2 linked regions of the Rhodovastum atsumiense genome follow. The protein of the gene in region 1 interacts with the protein of each later gene in a pairwise test. Links are inferred from orthologs where the notes say so. Each region holds a gene or a part of one and is shown in the gene's direction. Other genes may lie near its edges. The genes, in order: NBY65_RS22790 and grxD.

Evidence for each region.
Region 2: the proteins of NBY65_RS22790 (region 1) and grxD interact in binary tests that used the Escherichia coli proteins (3 or more experiments, as listed by UniProt). The link is inferred for Rhodovastum atsumiense from one-to-one orthologs.

The regions. Positions count from the first base shown.
Region 1 is NZ_OW485601.1:5,054,712-5,065,080, reverse strand. The notes cover bases 3,228-6,122. They hold NBY65_RS22790 (BolA family protein), read left to right. Parts: upstream 3,228-4,477; coding sequence 4,478-4,768; downstream 4,769-6,122. Other genes in these bases: NBY65_RS22780 (DUF2889 domain-containing protein), read right to left, coding at 5,386-6,009; NBY65_RS22785 (ribbon-helix-helix domain-containing protein), read left to right, coding at 5,095-5,379; NBY65_RS22795 (J domain-containing protein), read right to left, coding at 3,802-4,392; cobS (cobaltochelatase subunit CobS), read right to left, coding at 3,228-3,719. Also shown: NBY65_RS33905 (beta strand repeat-containing protein), read left to right, coding at 1-387; NBY65_RS22810 (hypothetical protein), read right to left, coding at 433-723; cobaltochelatase subunit CobT, read right to left, coding at 809-2,689; more of cobS, read right to left, coding at 2,706-3,227; NBY65_RS22775 (competence/damage-inducible protein A), read right to left, coding at 6,145-6,909; NBY65_RS22770 (hypothetical protein), read left to right, coding at 7,023-7,400; NBY65_RS22765 (bifunctional GNAT family N-acetyltransferase/(deoxy)nucleoside triphosphate pyrophosphohydrolase), read right to left, coding at 7,420-8,388; NBY65_RS22760 (spermidine synthase family protein), read right to left, coding at 8,850-9,521; NBY65_RS22755 (ABCB family ABC transporter ATP-binding protein/permease), read right to left, coding at 9,616-10,369. UniProt on the Escherichia coli protein: Transcriptional regulator that plays an important role in general stress response. Has many effects on cell morphology, cell growth and cell division. Acts by regulating the transcription of many genes, including dacA (PBP-5), dacC (PBP-6), ampC and mreB.
Region 2 is NZ_OW485601.1:2,941,701-2,951,903, reverse strand. The notes cover bases 1-2,729. They hold grxD (Grx4 family monothiol glutaredoxin), read left to right. Parts: upstream 1-1,060; coding sequence 1,061-1,399; downstream 1,400-2,729. Other genes in these bases: NBY65_RS13380 (GNAT family N-acetyltransferase), read right to left, coding at 2,333-2,729; NBY65_RS13385 (OBAP family protein), read left to right, coding at 1,516-2,289; NBY65_RS13395 (BolA family protein), read left to right, coding at 816-1,049; purL (phosphoribosylformylglycinamidine synthase subunit PurL), read left to right, coding at 1-791. Also shown: more of NBY65_RS13380, read right to left, coding at 2,730-3,295; NBY65_RS13375 (pyridoxal phosphate-dependent aminotransferase), read right to left, coding at 3,292-4,494; NBY65_RS13370 (pyridoxal phosphate-dependent aminotransferase), read right to left, coding at 4,497-5,699; NBY65_RS13365 (ABC transporter permease subunit), read right to left, coding at 5,816-6,610; NBY65_RS13360 (ABC transporter permease), read right to left, coding at 6,607-7,422; NBY65_RS13355 (NnrU family protein), read left to right, coding at 7,548-8,327; NBY65_RS13350 (ABC transporter ATP-binding protein), read right to left, coding at 8,353-9,429; NBY65_RS13345 (polyamine ABC transporter substrate-binding protein), read right to left, coding at 9,430-10,203. UniProt on the Escherichia coli protein: Monothiol glutaredoxin involved in the biogenesis of iron-sulfur clusters.

The DNA.
Region 1 (10,369 bases):
CGGGCCTTCGCCACCACCCAGATCGCGGCCCTCACCACCACGCAGGTACCGGCCCTGGAAAGCGAGGATGTCGCCGCCCTTGGCACCATCCAGATCATGGCCATCACCACCGCCGCGCTGGCGGTCCTGACCACGAACCAGGTGGTGGCGCTTCAGTCGGCCCAGGTGGCCGCGCTGACCACCGCCCAGGTGCGGGCGCTCACCTCACTGCAGGCCGGGGCGCTGACCACCGAGGAGCTCAGTGGCTTCACCACCCTGCAGGTTGGCGCCCTGACCACCACCGCGCTGGCCGCCATCCCGGAGCTGGACCGGGCCCATGGCTTCCGCGCGGGCCAGCTCGCAGTGATGTCGGCCGAACAGCTCAGGGCGTTGTTCGATGTCAGTTGAGCGGTCGCCCCTGCCACCAACGGGGCTTCGCCCCATGGAGTCCCATCACCTTTCGCGCCGGCGGTGACCAAGCGCATAGCCCAGGATCACGCCGAACAGCAGCCCGGCCCAGGGATGGGCCCGCAACGTCGACCCGACCTGCGAAAACACCCCGGGCAACGCCTCGCGCCGTGGCGGGACCTGGCCGGCCTGATCAGGGATGGAGGCCGCCGCCGCACCACCGACCGGCTGTCCCGTTTCGTCGAGAAGGCGCGCCGCACCGCCGGCGGCGCCGATCGGTCGGCCCGTCTCGTCGAGAATGGGCTGCGTGGCCCGGCCCGTTTCAGCCTGTGACATGTTCTGTCCCTCGCGTAAACGCGAGGGACAGAACAGGCAAACCCGGCCGTGGTTGCGCCCGTACTATCGCCCGTACTGGCGGAGATCAGGCCACCAGCGCGGCTCGCTCGCTGCTGGCGCGGGCCCAGGCCAGGGCGGCATCCTCGTCGAACAGCTCGGTCAGCTTCTTCATCATGGTGCCGCCGAGCTCCTCGGCGTCGACGATGGTGACGGCGCGGCGATAGTAGCGGGTCACGTCATGGCCGATGCCGATGGCGATCAGCTCCACCGCGTCACGGCTCTCGATGTCGCGGATCACCTCGCGCAGGTGCTTTTCCAGGTAGTTGCCGGGATTGACCGACAGCGTGCTGTCGTCCACCGGGGCGCCGTCGCTGATCACCATCAGGATGCGGCGGTTCTCCGGGCGCGCGAGCAGCCGGCGATACGCCCATTGCAGCGCCTCGCCGTCAATGTTCTCCTTCAGCAGCCCCTCGCGCAGCATCAGCCCGAGATTCTTGCGGCTGCGGCGCCAGGGCGCGTCGGCGGCCTTGTAGATGATGTGGCGCAGGTCGTTCAGCCGGCCGGGATTGCGCGGCTTGCCGTCGGCGACCCAGCGCTCGCGGCTCTGCCCGCCCTTCCAGGCGCGGGTGGTGAAGCCCAGCACCTCCACCTTCACCGCGCAGCGTTCCAGGGTGCGGGCGAGGATGTCGCCGCACATCGCCGCCACGGTGATCGGCCGGCCGCGCATCGAGCCGGAATTGTCGATCAGCAGCGACACCACGGTGTCGCGGAACTGGGTGTCGCGCTCGCGCTTGTAGGACAGCGCCTGCAGCGGGTTGACCACGACGCGGGCCAGCCGCCCGGCATCGAGCAGCCCTTCCTCCAGGTCGAAATCCCAGGCGCGGGTCTGCTGCGCCAGCAACCGGCGCTGCAGACGGTTGGCGAGCTTGGACACCACCCCCTGCAGATGCTGCAATTGCTGGTCGAGTTGCTGGCGCAGCCGCGTCAGCTCCTCCGGGTCGCAGAGATCCTCGGCCGCGACTTCCTCGTCATGCTGGCGGGTATAGGGGCGGTAGCTGGACTCGGTATCGACGACCGGGCGCTCGCGGCGCGGCTGCGGGCCGCCGGGACGGTCCTCGCCCTCGGCCGCCATCGCCTCTTCTTCCGCCTGCTCGGCGGACTGGTCGTCGGTGGCCTCGCCCTCGACCTGCTCGGGCTGGGCGCCGAGGATGCTCTCGGCGTCGGAGTCGCTCTGGCCCTCGCCCTGCTGGCTGTTGTCCTGCTGGCCGGATTGCTCGCCCTGGTCGTCGCCCGGCTCGCCCTCGTCGGGCTCGGCGTCGGCCTCTGCCTCGGCAAGGTCCATGGCGGCGAGCAGGCGGCGGGCGGCACGCGCGAAGGTCGCCTGGTCGTCGCGGGCGGCGGCCATTTCCTCGATGGCGCGGTCGGCCCGCTCGCCAAGCGTGCCGCGCCACAGATCCAGCACGCGCTGCGCCGACTCCGGCGCGGGCTCGCCGGAGAGGCGCTCGCGCACCAGCAGGGACAGCGCCGCGGAGACTGGCAACTGGTCCTTGCGGGTCATGCGGTCATAGCCCTCGACCTCGCATTCATCGGCGAGGCGGGCACGCAGGTTGGAAGCGACCCCGTCCATGTGGCGGGCGCCGACCACCTCGACGCGGGCCTGTTCCAGCGCGTCGTAGACGTCGCGCGCCTCGCGCCGGGCGGGGGCACGGGCGGCGTGCACGGCATCGTCATGATAGCGCACCCGCAAGGCGAGGCTGTCGGCCACGCCACGCAGCCGCGCCATCTCGCCCGGCGGCAGCGCGCGCGTGGGCAGTGGCAGGCGGGCACGCTTGCCGGCGAGCCCGGAGGGACCGGGCTGGAAGGCGACCTGCACTTCGTTGTTGTGGGCGATGGCACGCAGCGCGCCGGCGGTGGCGCGCTTGAACTCCTCGGCCCGGGTGGTGTCCTTGCCCCCGCTTCCACTCATGCCTGCAGACGCTCCTTCAGCCGCGACGGATCAGGTTGCCCGTCGGCAGGTCCTGGTTGAAGCAACGCTGGAAGTACTCGGCCACCGTGCTGCGCTCGGCCTCGTCGCACTTGTTCAGGAAGGTCAGCCGGAAGGCGAAGCCGACATCATTGAAGATGCGGGCGTTCTCGGCCCAGGTGATGACGGTGCGCGGCGACATCACGGTGGAGATGTCGCCGTTGATGAAGCCGGCGCGGGTCAGTTCGGCACAGGCGACCATGCTCTCGATCTGCTTGCGCATCGCCTGGTCAGTGCCGTCGAGGCCCATCTTGGCCAGGACGATCTCGGTTTCCTGCGCGTGCGGCAGGTAGTTCAGCGTGGCCACGATGTTCCAGCGGTCCATCTGGCCCTGATTGATCTGCTGGGTGCCGTGATAGAGGCCGGTGGTGTCGCCGAGGCCCACGGTGTTGGCGGTGGAGAACAGGCGGAAGCTGCGATGCGGGCGGATCACCTTGTTCTGGTCGAGCAGCGTCAGCCGGCCTTCGACCTCGAGCACGCGCTGGATGACGAACATCACGTCGGGACGGCCGGCATCGTATTCGTCGAACACCAGGGCGCAGGCATGCTGCAGCGCCCAGGGCAGGATGCCCTCGCGGAACTCGGTGATCTGCTTGCCTTCCTTCAGGACGATCGCGTCCTTGCCGATCAGGTCGATGCGGCTGATGTGGCTGTCGAGATTGACGCGGATGCAGGGCCAGTTCAGCCGCGCCGCGACCTGCTCGATATGGGTCGACTTGCCGGTGCCGTGGTAGCCCTGGATCATGACCCGGCGGTTGAAGGCGAAGCCGGCGAGGATGGCCAGCGTCGTCTCCGGATCGAAGCGATAAGCAGGGTCGACATCCGGCACGTGCTCGGTGCGCACCGAGAACGCCGGAACCTCCATGTCGCTGTCCACCCCGAAGGTCTCGCGCGCATTCACCGTGGTGTCCGGCAGATCGATCGCCGAGGTCGGCATGGCGCGGGTGTCGGAGAGAGCGGCTACCTTGGTCATAGGCCAGTCATCCTGTGTTCTTGGGGGCAGACTACACCCGGCATCGGACTCGGACAGAGAGTAGGCGAGAGCCGGACCGGCGTCACCCCGCCGCGGCAACCCGTTGCCCGCCCGCCAGATGGCCGCGCAGGGCGGCATAGGCGAGGTTGATGCACTTCAGCCGCTCCTCGGAGGCGCGGTCGCCGTTGTTGGCGTCCGGATGGTGGCGCTTGGCCAGTTCCTTCCAGCGCGCCTTCACCTCGGCCAGCGTCACCGGCCAGGTCAGGCCGAGCGTGGCCAGCGGCTCGCGCATCTCCGCCGGCGGCTCGTCGTGGCGCGACGCGGCGCCCGCCCGCAGCCGGGCCGCGTCCAGCAGGTGCAACGGATCGCGCGCCAGCGCTTCCTCGATGCGCTGCGCCCCGATATGGCCAAGCGGCCAGGAAGGACGCTGCCAGGACGTGTCGGCGCGCAGTTGCGCCTCGATCTCGCCCGGCGACATGCCTTTGTAGAAGTCCCACGAGGCGTTGTAGGCGCGCACGTGCTCGAGGCAGAACCACCAGTAGTCGTTCAGCTGGCTGCGTGACTTCGGCGCACGGTACTCGCCGAAGCCGCCGCAGCCAGGCATGTCGCAGTGTCGGCCCGGCGCCCGCGGATCGGGCGCGTAGGCCCGGGGTCGCGAAGTGCGTCGGGTCATCGACACGATATGTGCGGTGATCGCCGGCGTTTGCAAAGGGGGTATCGCACTGGCGGGCGACACGGCGACGGGATATCCTCCGGGCATGACGACACGCGCTGATCGCATGGCCGCCGTGCTGGAACGGCAGCTCTCCCCGACCCTGCTGCGGATCGAGGACGACTCCGCCCGCCATGCCGGCCATGCCGGCGCCGCACCGGGCGGCGAGACGCATTACAGCGTGCTCGTGGTCTCCCCCGGCTTCCGCGGGCAGGGCCGCCTTGCCCGCTCGCGCGCGGTGCATGCCCTGCTGGAAGCCGAATTCGCCAGCGGCCTGCACGCGCTCGCCCTGACGCTGCGCACCCCCGAGGAACACGCGACCCTCGGCGGCGCCTGAACACCACGTCACGGCACCGGATCAATACGGCTTGAACATGGCTGCCGGGTCCATGGGACACCGGCGCCGTCCGCACCGTGCCTGTGCCATAGTGGCGCGGCATCGCCCCCACAGCCGCGCGCGACCGATGTCCGGCGCGCTTGCGTGCCCGCGCGGGGGGAATGGGTGCGATCACTCTTTGTCATGGTGAGTCCGGCCATCTCCGCGCAGCGCCGTGTTGGCAACGGATTAATACGGATCTGATCACAACCCGTAGTCTTGCGGGAAACTTGCACTTAACTAATCGCGCTGCATTCTCCCGTAAACCGACAATGGGAGTGGCAGCCGTGGCGACAAGCCGGCTCATCAGCCGCAACGTGAAGGGCTCGCAGGGGCGCACCAGCATGCGTCTCGAACCGGAACTCTGGGACGCGCTCGAGGAAATGTGCCGGCGCGAGCGCATGCCGATCCGCGAAATGGTCCGTCGGATCGGCGCCGAGGCGCCACCCGGGGGACGCACCAGCGCGGTGCGCGTGCGCCTGATCACCTATTTCCGCGAGGCCGCGACCGAAGGTGGCCACGTGGCTGCCGGGCACGGCGCCTTGCCGTCGGATACGGTGATGTCCGGCTGACGCCGGTCACGTGGTCCCGTCGGCCGCCCCGGCCGCCTCGGACCCGGAACCGCGATACAAACGAGGCCAGCGGCGGCGCACGGCATCGCGGGTATCCGCGTAGCCGTAGCACGTATTCAACAGGACGGGCCTCGCCTCCTCCGCTGGCGCCTGTCCGGCCTCGGCCAGTTGCCGGCGGTGCTCCTCGGCGCGGCGCAGCCGTACTGGCCACAACGTCTGATAGGCGGTCGTGGCCATCTGCTGCAGCATTTCCCGCAGATGCGTGCAGCCATCGATGCCGCCGACCCGGGCATTCGCCTCCCTGAGGAAGCCGGGCCCGATCGTCAGCCCGGCCAGGCGATCGAAATGCCGGCCACTCTGCCGGCACACGTCGAACGGCCCGTACGCCGTGACCGCCTCGAAGGCGACGATGACCATGTCCTCGTCCACCGTCATGCGCGCCCACATGTCATGCAGCGGCTCGCCCGGCTCGATCCGCCCGCCAGGACGGTCGAGCCCGTCGAAGCCGCGCGTCTTGGTGTCGCGCAGATGGGCCTCGATGTCGAACAGGCCGTCGGCGCGATGATAGCCGCGCAGGCTGATGTCTCGTAGGTGGATCAGTTCGCGCTCGGTGGCGGTGCTCAACGGCATCTGGCGTTCTCTCCCGTGCGGCGCCGCGGCTGCAACCACGGGCCTTTGTTTTGCTGCATCGCAGCGATATTGGGCCGTCAGGCCGGCGGAACAAGTTCAGCGCATGATCGCGCGCGGCGAACCGGCGGAGCGCCTTCAGGCGGCCGGTTCGCCGGCGATCGGAACGCCGCCACAGGCCCGCATCAGCTCGGCCACCTCGGCGATGGCGGCCTCGGCGGCCGCGACATCGGTGCCCTTGGCGACGATGGCGACGCCGTTGCCGGTGAGCCGGTAATAAGGATAGCTGCCGATATCGAGATCGGGATGGCGCGCCTGGATCGCCGCGAGCCCCTCGGCGAGCCGCCCTTCCGGCACTTCCCCGGTGTGCACCGCCCGCGACAGCACCGGCGCGCCGCCGGCGAGTTTCGGCGCCAGCACCTCGAACATCGCCTGCATGATCCGCGGCACCCCGGCGAAGACATGCACATTGCCGATGGTGAAGCCCGGCGCGATCGAGACCGGGTTGTCGATCAGCTCGGCACCGCGCGGCAGCGTCGCCATGCGCTGGCGCGCCGCATTGAACTCGCCGGGCCGGTAATGGCGGTCCAGCCGCGCCCAGGCTTCCGGATGCTTCTCCCACGGCACACCGAAGGCGGCGGCGACGCATTCGCTGGTGATGTCGTCATGAGTCGGGCCGATGCCGCCGGTGGTGAAGACGTGGTCGAAACGGGCGCGGACCTCGTTGACGGTGGCGACGATGGTCTCGGCGATATCCGGGATGACACGTACTTCGCGCAGGGGGATGCCGATTTCACCGAGTCGGGTGGCGAGAAATTTGATATTCGCGTCCTGGGTGCGGCCGGACAGCACCTCGTTGCCGATCACCAGCAGGCAGGCCGTGGGGTTGGCATGGTCCGGCATCGCATCCTCCTTCGCTGGGGCGATGGTGGCAGCCCCGTCCCAGGCCGCCAAGCGCGGAACCCGCGTCGCCGCGCTCCGTAACCCGCATACCGGATCAACGGAGGATCCCTCCCATGCGCCTCGCCCTCCCCTGTTTGGTGTCCCTGCTCGTTCTCGGCGGATGTACCGCGCTCGAATACCAGGCTGGCGACAGCTTCGAACGCACCCGGCAACTGGCCGAGGCCGGGGATCCCTCGGCCCAGCTCGATCTCGCTCGCATGTACGCGGCGCCGGACCGCTTCCCGCAAACCCGGGGAACCGCCCCCGACCCCACCAAGGCCGCGGAATGGTGCTTCATCGCCAGCGCCGGCCCCGCCCCCCGCGCCGACATCGCCGCGCGCGGCCCCTCCTGCGTCGAGATCCTGCGCACCATCCCCGCCCGGCAGGCCTCGGTCGGCCAGACCATGGCGCAGGCCTGGCTGCTCGGCCCGCAGGACTACATCGAGCGCTGAGCGCCCGCCGGCGGCCCGGTCAGAGAAAGTCGCGCAGCAGCGGCACCAGCGGCAGGTCGGCTTCCGGCATCGGATACTCGGAAAGCTTCTCCGGCCGCACCCAGGCCAGGGCCTGGCCCTCGCGTGGCTGCGGCCGCCCCTTCCAGCGCCGGCAGAGGAACAGCGGCATCAGCAGGTGGAAGCGCTCGTAGCGGTGGGAGGCAAAGGCGAAGGGTGCGAGACAGGCCGCCGCCACGTCGATGCCCAGCTCCTCGCGCAGTTCGCGGATCAGCGCCGCCTCCGGCGTCTCGCCGGGATTGAGCTTGCCACCGGGGAATTCCCACAGCCCGGCCATCCGCTTGCCCTCCGGGCGGCGGGCCAGCAGCACGCGGCCATCGGCGTCGATCAGGGCACAGGCGGCGACCAGCAGCAGCGGACTCGATCCCGCCGGAGCCGGGCCGCAGGATTCGGGCTCGACTTCCGGCTCCGGGCCGCCAAACAAATCCTCCCGCGTGGCCTGGAACCGCAGCACGCGCTGCTCGGCATTCAGCGACAGGAACTTCTCCCGCCCCTCGCCCACCTGGCGGAAGCCAATGCGGCGCAGCACCGCGACCGAGCCGGCATTGTCATGCGCGGCCGTCGCCTCCAGCCGCACCAGGTCGAGATTGGCCAGCGCCCAGCGCGCCAGCCGCGCCGCGGCCTCGCTGGCCACGCCATGGCGCCAGAAACGCTGCCCGACCCAGTAGCCGAGACTCGCGGTCTTGCGCGCCTTGTCCACCCGCAGCCCGACACCGCCGACGATGATCTCCCGCTCCCCCTCGGTGCCGGTGACGGCGAGATGGTAGGCGGTGCCCTGCCGCAGCGACTCGGCGGCGGAGCGGATCCACTCGTCGGCCAGTTCGCGCCGGTATGGGAACGGCACCGCGGCGAGGTTGCGCGTGACCATCCAGTCATTGATCAGCCGGTGCAGCTCCGCCGCGTCCTCGGGCTTGTAGGGACGCAGGATCAGCCGCTCGGTGGCGAGCGGCGTGAAATCATCCGAGGCTTCCTCTGCCTCGGCGGGCGGCCCCGGCTCAGGGGAGGACGACTCCACCGGGGCTTGCGGAGGCGGGACAGCCGAGGCTGCGGCCACGTCGAGGTCCCCCTCTTCGGGCACGTTGGCTTCGGCGGAGGACGGGGCTGGCTGCTGGGTAGGGCGACGACGGGGCGGCATGGCAACGGAGTGCCGCAGACCGGGCCGCGTCGCAAGAGCGTCCGGCGCAACCGGTACGCCGGAAGGCGCCTCCCGCTTCACGAGCGTGTGGTGGACAGGACCACCATGACCAGGGAATGGCAGTGCCGGCGACGGAAACGCATCATCGCGATCTCGCAGACATGTACATTAGTACATGATGCTTGCCCCCCACCCGGGCTGCAACGATTTTGTCGGGGGTCGATCCCCGGCGGCATCATGGGATGCCGCACGGGAAGTCAGCGATTTGGAACGTATGCGAAATAAAGCGCGTGGCGCGGGTCACCCGGATCCCCCCGCGCCGTCACCTCCTGGCACTGCCAGCCAAGCCCGACCTCCCGCAACGCCGCCTCGAACGCCGTCGAGCGGTCGGCCGACCAGACCGCCAGGCACCCGCCCGGCAGCAGCGCAGCCCGGATCAGCCGCAGCCCCGTCGTGCCATAGAGCGAGCCATTGTCCTCCAGCGTCAGCGCACCCGGACCGTTGTCGACATCAAGCAGCACCGCATCCCAGCCGGGACCAGGGGCCCGTAACAGCGCCGACACGTCCTCGCAGCGCACGCATACCCGCGGGTCCTCGAGCGGACGGCCGGCCAAACCCGCCAGCGGGCCACGGTTCCAGGCGAGCACCTCGGGGAAAATCTCCGCCACCTCGACCCTCGCCGAGGGCGGCAGGACGTCCAGGGCAGCCCGCACCATGAAGCCCATGCCCAGGCCACCGATCAACACACGCGGCGCCGGACCAGGCAACGCCGCGCAGGCCCGGCGCGCCATCACCTCTTCGGAATGATGGGCGCGGCTGGACATCAGCTCCCAGCCATTGAAACGAATCTCATACGTGCCGCCACGCCGGCGCAGCACGATCCGGGCCTCGGGGCTACCCGCGGCTGCAAGCTCGATCCATTCTTCCATGCCGGCCCCACCCGTGCGGGGCGCTGCCCCACCCCCGCCAGGAGGCCTTGCCTCCTGGACCTCCACCAAGGGCGAAGCCCTTGGATCCCATCACCTATACCGCTTCCACCGCCTCGTGCTGCTCGGCCTGCAAGGCCCACATCCTCGCATAGACCCCGCCGAGCGCGAGCAACTCCGCATGCGTGCCACGCTCGGCCACGCCACCATCCACCAGCACCAGGATCTGGTCGGCATCCACGACCGTGGACAGCCGGTGCGCGATCGTCAGCGTCGTGCGATCCCGCGACACCGCCCGCAAGGCCGTCTGGATCTCCTGTTCGGTGTGCGTATCAAGCGCACTGGTCGCCTCGTCCAGGATCAGGATGCGCGGGTCCTTCAGGATGGTGCGGGCAATGGCAACCCGCTGCTTCTCGCCACCCGACAGCTTCAAGCCGCGCTCGCCCACCCTGGTGTCGTAGCCGTCCGGCAAACGCAGGACGAAATCATGCACCTGCGCCAGCCGCGCCGCCGCCTCGATCTCGGCCTGGGTCGCGCCCGGCCGGCCATAGGCGATGTTGTAGCGGATCGTGTCGTTGAACAGCACAGTGTCCTGCGGCACCACGCCAATGGCCGCGCGCAGGCTCTCCTGCGTCACCTCCCGCACGTCCTGGCCATCGACCAGCACCCGCCCGCCGGTCACGTCATAGAAGCGGAACAACAGCCGGCTGATGGTCGATTTGCCGGCCCCCGTTGGCCCGACGATCGCCAGGCGTCCCCCCGCCGGCACCCGGAACGAGACGCCCTTGAGGATGCCGCGGTCCGGGCGATAGCCGAACTGCACCTCCTCGAACACCACCTCCCCGCCCCGC
Region 2 (10,203 bases), 2.1 Mb from region 1 along the record:
GCGGCGCCCAGGCGGTGGCCGAGGCGTGGCGCAACCTGACCGCCACCGGCGCCACCCCGCTCGCCGTCACCGACAACATGAACTTCGGCAACCCCGAGAAGCCGGAGATCATGGGCCAGTTCGCCGCCGCCATCCGCGGCATGTCGGCCGCCTGCGTCGCACTGGATTTCCCGGTCGTGAGCGGCAATGTCAGCCTCTACAACGAGACCGAGGGCCTGCCGATCCTGCCCGCCCCGGCCATCGGCGGCCTCGGCGTGCTGGAGAATGCGGCCCAGGCAGTCGGGCTGGCGCTGGCGCCGGGGCTGGATCTGGTGCTGATCGGCGAGACCCGCGGCCATCTCGGCCAGTCGCTGTGGCTGCGCGAGATCGCCGGCCAGGAAGCCGGTCCGCCGCCGCCGGTCGACCTGGTGGCGGAACGGCGCAACGGTGACTTCGTCCGCGCCGAGATCCTGGCCGGGCGGGTGCGCGCCTGCCACGACGTCTCCGATGGCGGGCTGCTGGTGGCGGTGGCGGAAATGGCGCTGGCCGGCAATACCGGCGTGCGGCTGCTGCCCGCCGCCGAAGGCATCCCCCCGCATGCGTGGTGGTTCGGCGAAGACCAGGCGCGCTACGTGCTCGCGGTCAGCGACGCCGCCGCCCTGCTGGCCGCCGCCACCGCGGCCGGCATTCCGGCGCGGCGGCTTGGCCGTGCCGGCGATGGGGATTTGACACTTCCCTCTGGCGACACCATTTCGCTGGATACGCTGCGTGCGGCACATGAACGGTTCCTGCCGACGCTGATGGGTCGCTGAAACACGAGGGGAGACGCAGACCGGATGGCGATGTCGGCAAGCGAGATCGAGGCCCTGATCAAAGTGGCCCTGCCGGATGCGCGCGTAACCATCGAGGACCTCGCGGGCGACGGCGACCATTACGCCGCCAGCGTGGTCAGCGAGAGTTTCCGCGGCATCTCGCGCGTGCGGCAGCACCAGATCGTCTACGCCGCCCTCAGCGGCCGCATGGGAGGGGAGTTGCACGCCCTCGCCCTGCAGACCTCCGCTCCAGAATAAGGACTCCCCTGATGTCCAATCCCGTCTTCGAGCGCATCCAGGCCGAGATCACCGAAAACCCGGTGATGCTGTACATGAAGGGCACGGCCGCCTTCCCGCAATGCGGCTTCTCCGCCCGGGTGGTGCAGATCCTCACCCATGTCGGCGTGCCGTTCAAAACCGCCAACGTGCTGGAGGACGCCGAGCTGCGCGAGGGCATCAAGCAGTTCTCCAACTGGCCGACCATCCCGCAGCTCTACATCAAGGGCGAGTTCATCGGCGGCTGCGACATCGTCACCGAGATGTTCCAGTCCGGCGAGCTGGCCACCACCCTGGCCGACAAGGGCATCGCCCCCGCGACCCAGGGCTGATCGTCCCGCTGCTTCGGAATGACGCCCCCCGGTGCCCGGCACCGGGGGGTTTTTCTGTGCGCCAACCCGGCCGGCCCGACGGTGTTCTCCCCCCGTCATCCATCCGGAGGGACCCCATGGGCGCACTGCACCGCCTCACCTGCCGTCGCTGTCTCGGGCGCACCCTGGCCGCCTCGGCGGTGCTCGCGCCTGTCGCCGCCGCCTTCGCCGCCCGCCCGGCACGGGCCCAGGCCGGCGAGCCACGCAGCACCCGCAGCACCATGCTCGATGCCGGCGCCAGCATGCTGCAATCCAAACGCCCGGTGGACGCGATGAGCGCCTATCTCAACGGCTTTCACTTCTACGCCGATGACATGGGCCGCGTGGTCGAGGCATTTCATTACTGCACGCACCTGACGGAAGATTTCCACCAGTGCGTGATCTTCGACTCCGACCGCGACACCGCGAAGCTGATCGGCATCGAATACATCGTCAGCGAAAGGCTGTTCCGCAGCCTGCCCGCGGACGAAAAGCGGCTCTGGCACAGCCACGACTATGAAGTCGCATCGGGCCAACTGGTCGCCCCCGGACTGCCCCGGGTCGCGGAATACGCCTTGATGCGCGACCTGGTCACCACCTACGGCAAGACCTGGCACACCTGGCAGATCGACCGCGACGGCGACCTGCCGCTCGGCATCCCGCAGTTGATGATGGGCTTCACCGCCGACGGCCAGCTCGACCCGAAGCGGCTGGAAGCCCGCAATCAACGCCTGGACACACCGCAGGCGGCGCTGCGGCAGGAACGGGGCGATATTCCCGCCCCTTCGGTCGATGCCGGGGCGAATGCCTGGCAGTCGGGGCGGACCATGCAACTCACGCTGCAGGAAATGGCCGTGCGCGGACGCGGCTGAGCGGCCTGCGGCACCGGCGCCGCCGAACGCGAGGAGTGACCGGTCAGGCCGGCTGAACGGCGCGGTAGAAGATCAGCGTGTCGCGCAGGGTGCCATCGGCGTCGCGGGTGTCCCCGGGAATGCACCCGGCCTCGGTCCAGCCGAGCCCGCGCACCAGATGCTCGGCGGCATCACCAGCGCGGGTGTCGAGCACCAGCAGGCTGCGCCCGGCCTGCCGCGCCGCGGCTTCGGCCTGCTGCATCAGCAGGCGCCCGATGCCGCGGCGGCGCGCGCCGGCCTGCACCAGCAACTTTTGCAGGTTGGCCCGGTGCGACTGGTCCGGTGGCAAACCGAGATCGAGCTGGACCGTCCCCACCAGCTCCCCCTCCGCCCAGGCGGCGAGCACGCAGCGCCGGCCCGTCGCCACCTCGGTCGCGGCCTGGCGCCAGACGGCACGGGCGTCGCCGGAATCGACGCAATCCTTCATGACCTCGGCCAGCCGCGCCGCCGCCGAGGCCACCCCCACCGCATCGAGCTCCCGCACCACCACGCCGGTCAGCGGCTTGGCATAGGCGAACTCCAGCGAGTGCGAGAGGTCGTCCAACACCCGGATCGGTCCCTGCCGCACATAGGCGTGCTTTTCGTAGAAGCGGTGCGCCCGCTCGAAGCGGGTGTCGCTCCAGAGCTTCATCGCGGTGGCGCCGTGCGCCCGGGCATGCGCCTCCGCCGTCGTGATCAGCGCCTGGGCGACGCCGCGGCCACGCTGGGGGCGTGCGACGTACAGCTTGCAGATCTCCCAGGCACCCTCGCCGAGCGGGTGGGTGCCGACCATGCCGACCACGGCGCCGCCCGCCTCGGCCACCCACAGCGCCCCGTCCCGTTCGGCGAAATAGGTGGCGAGGGCACGCAGCTCCGGCACCTCGCCGTCGAGGTCCATGACGCAGCCGGGATACTCGGACCAGCAGGACGCGATCAGCGCGATGATGCCCGCCGCATCGTCGTCCCGGCCGGGCCGCAGCCGGGTCACCTCAGGCCGTGGGTGAAGGCGGCGATGCGCTCCATCGCCCGCGCCAGGGTGGCGTCGTCGGTAGCGTAGCTGATGCGCAGATAGGGGCTCATGCCGAAGGCGGCACCGTGCACCAGCGCGACGTGCTGCTCGTCCAGCAAGGCCAGCGCGAAATCCTCGTCCGTCTGCAGCAGGCGCCCGCCGGCAGTGGTACGGCCGAGGCAACCCGCGACATTGGGGAAGACATAGAAGGCGCCTTCCGGCCGGTGGCAGGAGAGGCCCGGGCAGGCGTTCAGCGCATCGACCACGAAGTCGCGGCGGCGGCGATAGACCGCGGCACGCTCGGCCACCAGCTCCTGCGGCCCGTCCAGCGCCGCCACGGCGGCGGCCTGGCCGATGGTGGAGACGCCGGCGGCGACATGGCCCTGCACCGTGACCATGGCGCGGATCAGATCCCGCGGCCCCCCGGCATAGCCGATGCGCCAGCCGGTCATGGCGTAGGTCTTAGACACGCCGCCGACCGTCAGCGTGCGCGCGCGCAGCCGCGGCTCGATCTCGGCCAGCGTCACGTAGGGCTCATCGCCGTAGTAGAGATGCGCGTACATGTCGTCGGACATGATCCAGACATGCGGATGGCGCAGCATCACCTCGGCGAGGGCGGCAAGCTCCGCGCGGCTCGGCACCGCCCCGGTGGGATTGTTCGGGAAGTTCAGGATCAGCCAGCGGGTGCGCGGCGTGATGGCGGCATCCAGGTCCTCCGGGCGCAGCCGGAACCCGTTGTTCTGCGGGCAGGTCACGTGCACCGGCTCGCCGCCGATCAGACGTGTGGTCAGGCTGTAGGCGACCCAGGAGGGCACCGGGATGACGACCTCGTCGCCTTCGTCCACGGTTGCCGCCAGGGCATTGTAGATGACCTGCTTGGCGCCGTTCGAGATCATGACCTCGTCGAGGCCGAATTCCAGGCCGTGGTCGCGGCGGAACTGCCGGCACACTGCGTCCTTCAGCGCCCGCGTGCCGTCCTGCGGTGGGTATTTGGTGTCACCGGCCAGCGCCGCCGCGTGCGCCGCCGCGATCACGTGCGGCGGCGTCGCGAAATCCGGCTCGCCGATGGTCAGCGACACCACGTCGTGGCCGGCCTCGCGCAGGGCGCGCGCCTTGTTGGTCATGGCGACGGTCGCCGCGACCTGGGCACGGCCGAGCCGCTGCGCGAGGGCCGGCATGGTTACGACAGGCCCTGGCAGAAATGCTGGATGCGGCGGCAGGCTTCCCGCAGGCTGTCCGTATCGGTGGCGTAGCTGATGCGGAAATGGCCGGGGAACATGAAGGCCGCCCCATGCACCGCGGCCACGCCTTCCTCGTCCAGCAGGGCGATGACGAAGCTCTCGTCGTCGGTGATCTTCGCGCCCTTGCGGCTGGTCTTGCCGATGCAGCCATGCACCGAGGGGAACACGTAGAACGCGCCCTCCGGCTTGTGGCAGGTGATGCCCGGCGCCTGGTTCAGCATCTCCACCACCAGGTTGCGGCGCTCCTGGTAGACGGCGATCATCTCGTTGATGAAGTCCTGCGGCCCGGTCAGCGCCGCCAGCGCCGCTGCCTGGCTGATCGAGGTGGGGTTCGAGGTCGACTGGCTCTGCAGCTTGTCGAGCGCCTTGATCAGCGTCTTCGGGCCACCGGCGAAGCCGATGCGCCAGCCGGTCATGGCATAGGCCTTGGAGCAGCCGTTCATCGTCAGCGTACGCTCGCGCAGCCGCGGCTCGACCGCCACCACCGTCGCCGGCTTGAACCCGTCATAGGCGAGCTTGTCGTAGATGTCGTCGGTCAGCACCCAGACATGCGGGTGCTTCAGCAGCACGTCGCAGATCGGCCGTAGCTCCTCGGCCGAATAGGCGGCGCCGGTCGGGTTGGAGGGGTTGTTCAGGATCAGCCACTTGGTCTTCGGCGTGATGGCGGCGTCGAGGTCCTCGGCGCGCATCTTGAAACCGGTGTTCTGCCCGGCGGGCACGAAAACCGGGGTGCCATCGGCCAGCGAGACGATGTCGGGGTAGCTGACCCAGCAAGGGGTCGGAATGATCACCTCGTCGCCGGCGTTCAGCGTGGCGACCATGGCATTGAAGATGACCTGCTTGCCACCGGTCGAGACGATCACCTCGTCCGGAGCATACTCGACGCCGAGGTCGTGACGGAACTTCTCGGCAACCGCGCGACGCAGGGCCGGTGTGCCGGAGACGTCCGTGTACTTGGTCTCGCCCGCCTGGATCGCCGCGATAGCGGCATCCTTGATGAATTGCGGGGTGTCGAAATCGGGTTCGCCAGCGGACAGGCCGATCACGTCACGGCCGGCGGCCTTCAGCGCACGCGCCTTGGTGGCGATGGCGATGGTCTGGCTGGGACTGATCCGGTCCAGGCGTTCGGCAGTGAGCTTCATGGGGGCGCATCCCGCATCTGGTCGAAGGGCGGGACCCTAGTCCGGGAAACTGGCAGGGGGCAACGGGTTACCCGGGCAATGAGACGTCGGGGCCGGTATGACAATCCCGGGGCGCTTCAGCGTGCCCCCCGGAAGGAACGGCCCGAAGCCACCCAGACCACCAGCAGCGCCAGCGCGACCAGGCCCAGCACCACCGTCGCAAGCGCGTTCAGCACCGGAGTCGCCCCCAGCCGCAGGGTCGAGAACACCACCATGGGAAGGGTGGAAGCTCCCGGCCCGGAGACGAAGCTGGCGATGACCACGTCATCCAGCGACAGGGTGAAGGCCAGCAGCCAGCCTGACGCCAGCGCCGGGGCGGCCAGCGGCAGCGTGATCTGGAAGAAAGCCTGCAACGGCGAGGCGCCGAGGTCCATCGCCGCGTCCTCCAGCGCCGTGCCGGCATCGTGCAGCCGGGCCTCCACCACCACGGCCACGAAGGCCATCGCGGCGGTGGCATGGGCGACGGTGACGGTGCCGGCACCACGGGCGGGCCAGTCCAGCAGCGTCTGCACTGCCACGAACAGCAGCAGCAGCGCCATGCCGATCAGCAGGTCCGGCAGCACCAGGGGCACGGCCAGCAGCGCCCCGAACAGCGCGCGGCCACGGAAGCGGCGCAGCCGGGCCAGAGCGATCCCGGCCAGCGCCCCCAGCACGGTGGCGATGGTGGCCGACACCGCGGCGATGCGCAGCGACAACAGCGCCGCCTCGATCAACGCGGTGTCGGTCAGCAGTTCCGCATACCATCGTGTGGAGAAACCGGTCCAGACCGTGGTCAGCCGCGAGTCGTTGAAGCTGGTCGCCACCAGCAGCGCGATCGGCAGGTAGAGAAAGGCGTAGCCGGCGAGCAGCCAGCCCAGCAGCAACCGGCTCATCGCGCCCGCCGCACCGCGATGGCGGGAACCAGCAGCACCGCCAGCAGCGCCAGCGACAGCGCCGAGGCCAGCGGCCAGTCGTGATTGTCGAAGAATTCCTGCCAGATGACGCGCCCCATGGTCTGGGAGCCGGGGCTGCCCAGCATCTCCGGGATGACGTATTCGCCGGCGACCGGCACGAACACCAGCACCAGCCCGGCGACGACTCCGGGCAGGGACAGCGGCAGGGTGACGGTCAGGAACACGCGCAGCGGGCCCGCGCCGAGATCGGCGGCGGCCTGCTCCAGCAACGGGTCGGTGCGGGCGAGGCGGGCCTCCAGCGGCAACACCATGAAGGGCAGGTAGGCGTAGACCAGGCCGATCTGCATCGCGAAATCGGTGTGCAGCAGGGGCAGCGGGGTGTCGATCAGGCCGAGGGCCAGCAATGCCGCGTTGATCCAGCCATCGTCGCGCAGCAGGCCGATCCAGGCGGCGATGCGCAGCAGGAAGCCGGTCCAGAACGGCAGCATGACCAGCAACAGCAGCAAGGGCCGGCGCTTCGGCGCGCTGCGGGCGATCGCCAGGGCCATCGGATAGCCGATCAGCAGACACAGCCCGGCCGAGAGCGCGGACACACGCAGGCTGGCGAGGAAGGCATCCCGGTAATACGGGTCGGTCAGCAGCGTGGCGAAATTGCCACCGTTCACTCCGGGCACGAAGGGGGGGATGCCATCGCTGCTCTGCGCGAGCGCGATGACGGCTAGCATCAGGCCGGGCATGGCGACGAAAGCCAGCAGCCAGCCCCAGACCGGGAGAAGGATCAGCGCACGCATGCGTCCCAGGGTCCTGCGCAAATGCAAGCGATGCGTCAAGCTGGCAGGGGAAACGCGCAACCGGAGATCATTATGACAGACTGGCTCCCGCCCGCCCCGGCCCCGATCCGGCGGCGTGTACAGTGATGACCTGGTTCGGGCCGGAGTTCACCGCCTGGAACGAGCTCGCCGCGGCCATCATCCTGTTCATGCTCGCCCATGTCCTGCCGGCCCGGCCCTTCCTGCGGGACCGGCTGACCGACGCCCTGGGCGAAGAAGGCTACCTGCTGGTCTATTCGGCGGTGTCGCTGGTGCTGCTGGGCTGGCTGATCGTCGCCACCGGCCGGGCGCCCCACATCCAGCTCTGGCCGTTCGAGCCCTGGCAACTCTGGGTGCCCAACGTGCTGATGCCGCTGGCCTGCCTGCTGCTGGCCTTCGGCTTCGGCGCCCCCAACCCGCTGTCCTTCGGCGGCTGGGCGGTGGAGCGCTTCGAGGCCGACCGCCCGGGCATCGCCGGGATCACGCGGCATCCGCTGCTGCTGGCCACGCTGTTCTGGTCCGGCGGGCACATCGTGCCGAACGGCGACCTGGCGCATGTGATCCTGTTCGGCTCCTTCGCCTTCTTCAGCCTGATCGGCATGCCGGTCACGGATGCCCGCAAGCAGCGGCAACTGGGACGCCGGACCTGGCTGTGGCTGGCCGGCCGCACTTCCCTGGTGCCCTTCGCCGCACTGCTGTCCGGACGGTGGCAACCCTCGCTGCACCGGTTCAGCGTCCGGCGCCTGGGCGTGGCGGGACTGATCTACCTGGCGTTCCTGGCCTTGCATCCCTGGCTGATCGGCGTGTCGCCCTTGCCGGACCTGCCGGACCTGCCGGGCCTGTCGGGCCTGTCGATCCCGGATATCCAGATGCCGCATTTCCGATGATCCAGGGGGCCGGGCCGCGGCCGCGTCACTGCGTCAGCAGCATGGACGCGGCGGGGGACCAGCGCACCCGCAGCGGATCGCCCGGACGCGGCAGGGCCGGACCGGCCCCTTCCCCCAACGGCCGCGACACCCGCAACGCCGCGCCGTCGGCCAGCCGCAAGGCCAGTTCCAGCGTGCTGCCGCGATAGGTGACGTCCGTCACCGTTCCGGCCAGGGCCTGGGTCGTGATGTCGCCATCAGTGTCGAGCCGCAGCCGCTCGGGGCGCAGGGCGAGCGTCACCCGACTGCCTGGCGCCAGGGCCGAACCGGCGGCCGCGACCAGGCTGCCGCAGCCCAGCCGGAGCCGGGTGACGCCGGGCCCGGACTCGGCGACCACCGCCTCCAGCAGGTTCGCCGCCCCCAGGAACGACGCCACGTAGCGCGTCGCCGGCCGCTCGTACAGCTCGGCCGGTGGCCCCACCTGTTCCAGCCGCCCCCGGTTCAGCACGGCAAGCCGGTCGGCGGTGGCCAGCGCCTCGTCCTGGTCATGCGTCACCAGGATCGCCGTGGTGCCGGTGCGGCGCAGCAACGACACCAGGTCGGCGCGGGTCTCCTCGCGCAATCCCCGATCCAGCGCGGAAAGCGGCTCATCCAGCAGCAGCAACTGGGGCCGCGGGGCCAGCGCGCGGGCCAGCGCCACCCGCTGCTGCTGGCCGCCCGACAGCGCCTGGATGCGCCGCCCGCCGAAGCCCTCCAGCCGCACCAGCGCGAGCAGTTCCTCCACCCGCGCCGCGAGCGCGGGGCCGCGCAGCCCCTGCCGCCGCAGGCCGTAGGCGACATTGCCGGCGACGGTCATGTGCGGGAACAGGGCGTAGCTCTGGAACATCGTGTTCACCGGGCGGCGGTGCGGCGGCAACGCGGTCACGTCCTGCCCATCCAGCGCGATCGTCCCCGAGTCGGGGGCCAGGAAGCCGCCGGCCACCCGCAGCAGCGTGGTCTTGCCGCTGCCGCTCGCCCCCAGCAGCACCAAGATCTCGCCGCTGGCGATGTCGAGGTCGAGCCCGTCCAGCGCCGGGGCCGTGCCGTAGCGGACCCGCAGCCCGCGGATCGAGACCGCAGCCATTCAGCGCCCCGCCTTCACCCGGGCCCACATGCGGCTGCGCGCGCGGGCGGCCTCCGGCGGCACCGGACCAAGGGTGAAGAAGTGCGCCCGCAGCTCGGCGGGCGGATAGATGCCGGGGTCGTCGCGGATTTCGGGGGCGACCATGGGCAGACTGGCCGGCACGGCGTTGGGATAGCGCACCTGGTTGGTGATGCCGGCCATCACCTCCGGCCGCAGCAGGAAGTCGATGAAGGCCAGCGCCTCCTGCGGGTGCGGCGCGTCGCGCGGGATCGCCAGCATGTCAAAGGTGAGCTGCGCCCCCTCGCGCGGCGCCACATAGCGCACCTCCACGCCGCGCCCGGCCTCCCTGGCCCGCGCCCCGGCCTGGATGATGTCGCCGGAATAGCTCAGCGCGAGGCAGGTCTCACCGCTGGCGAGCTGCTCGACGGTGCCGCCGCCGACGAAGGCACGGACATAGGGGCGGATGCCCAGCAGCGTCTTTTCAACCGCGGCAAGGTCGGCGGGATCGGTGCTGTCGGGGCTGCGGCCGAGATAATGCAGCACCGACGGCACCACATCGATCGCCGAATCGAGCAGGGTGATGCCGCAGCGGGCCAGCCGCGACGCGTGCTCGGGGCGGAACAGCAGGTCCCAGGAATCGAGCGGGGCGTCCGGCGCCAGTGCCTTCACCCGCGCCGGGTTGAAGCCGAACCCGGCGGTGCCCCAGAGATAGATGACGCCGAAGCGGTTGCCGGGATCGGAGGTCTCCACCTGCTTCATCAGCGCCGGGTCGAG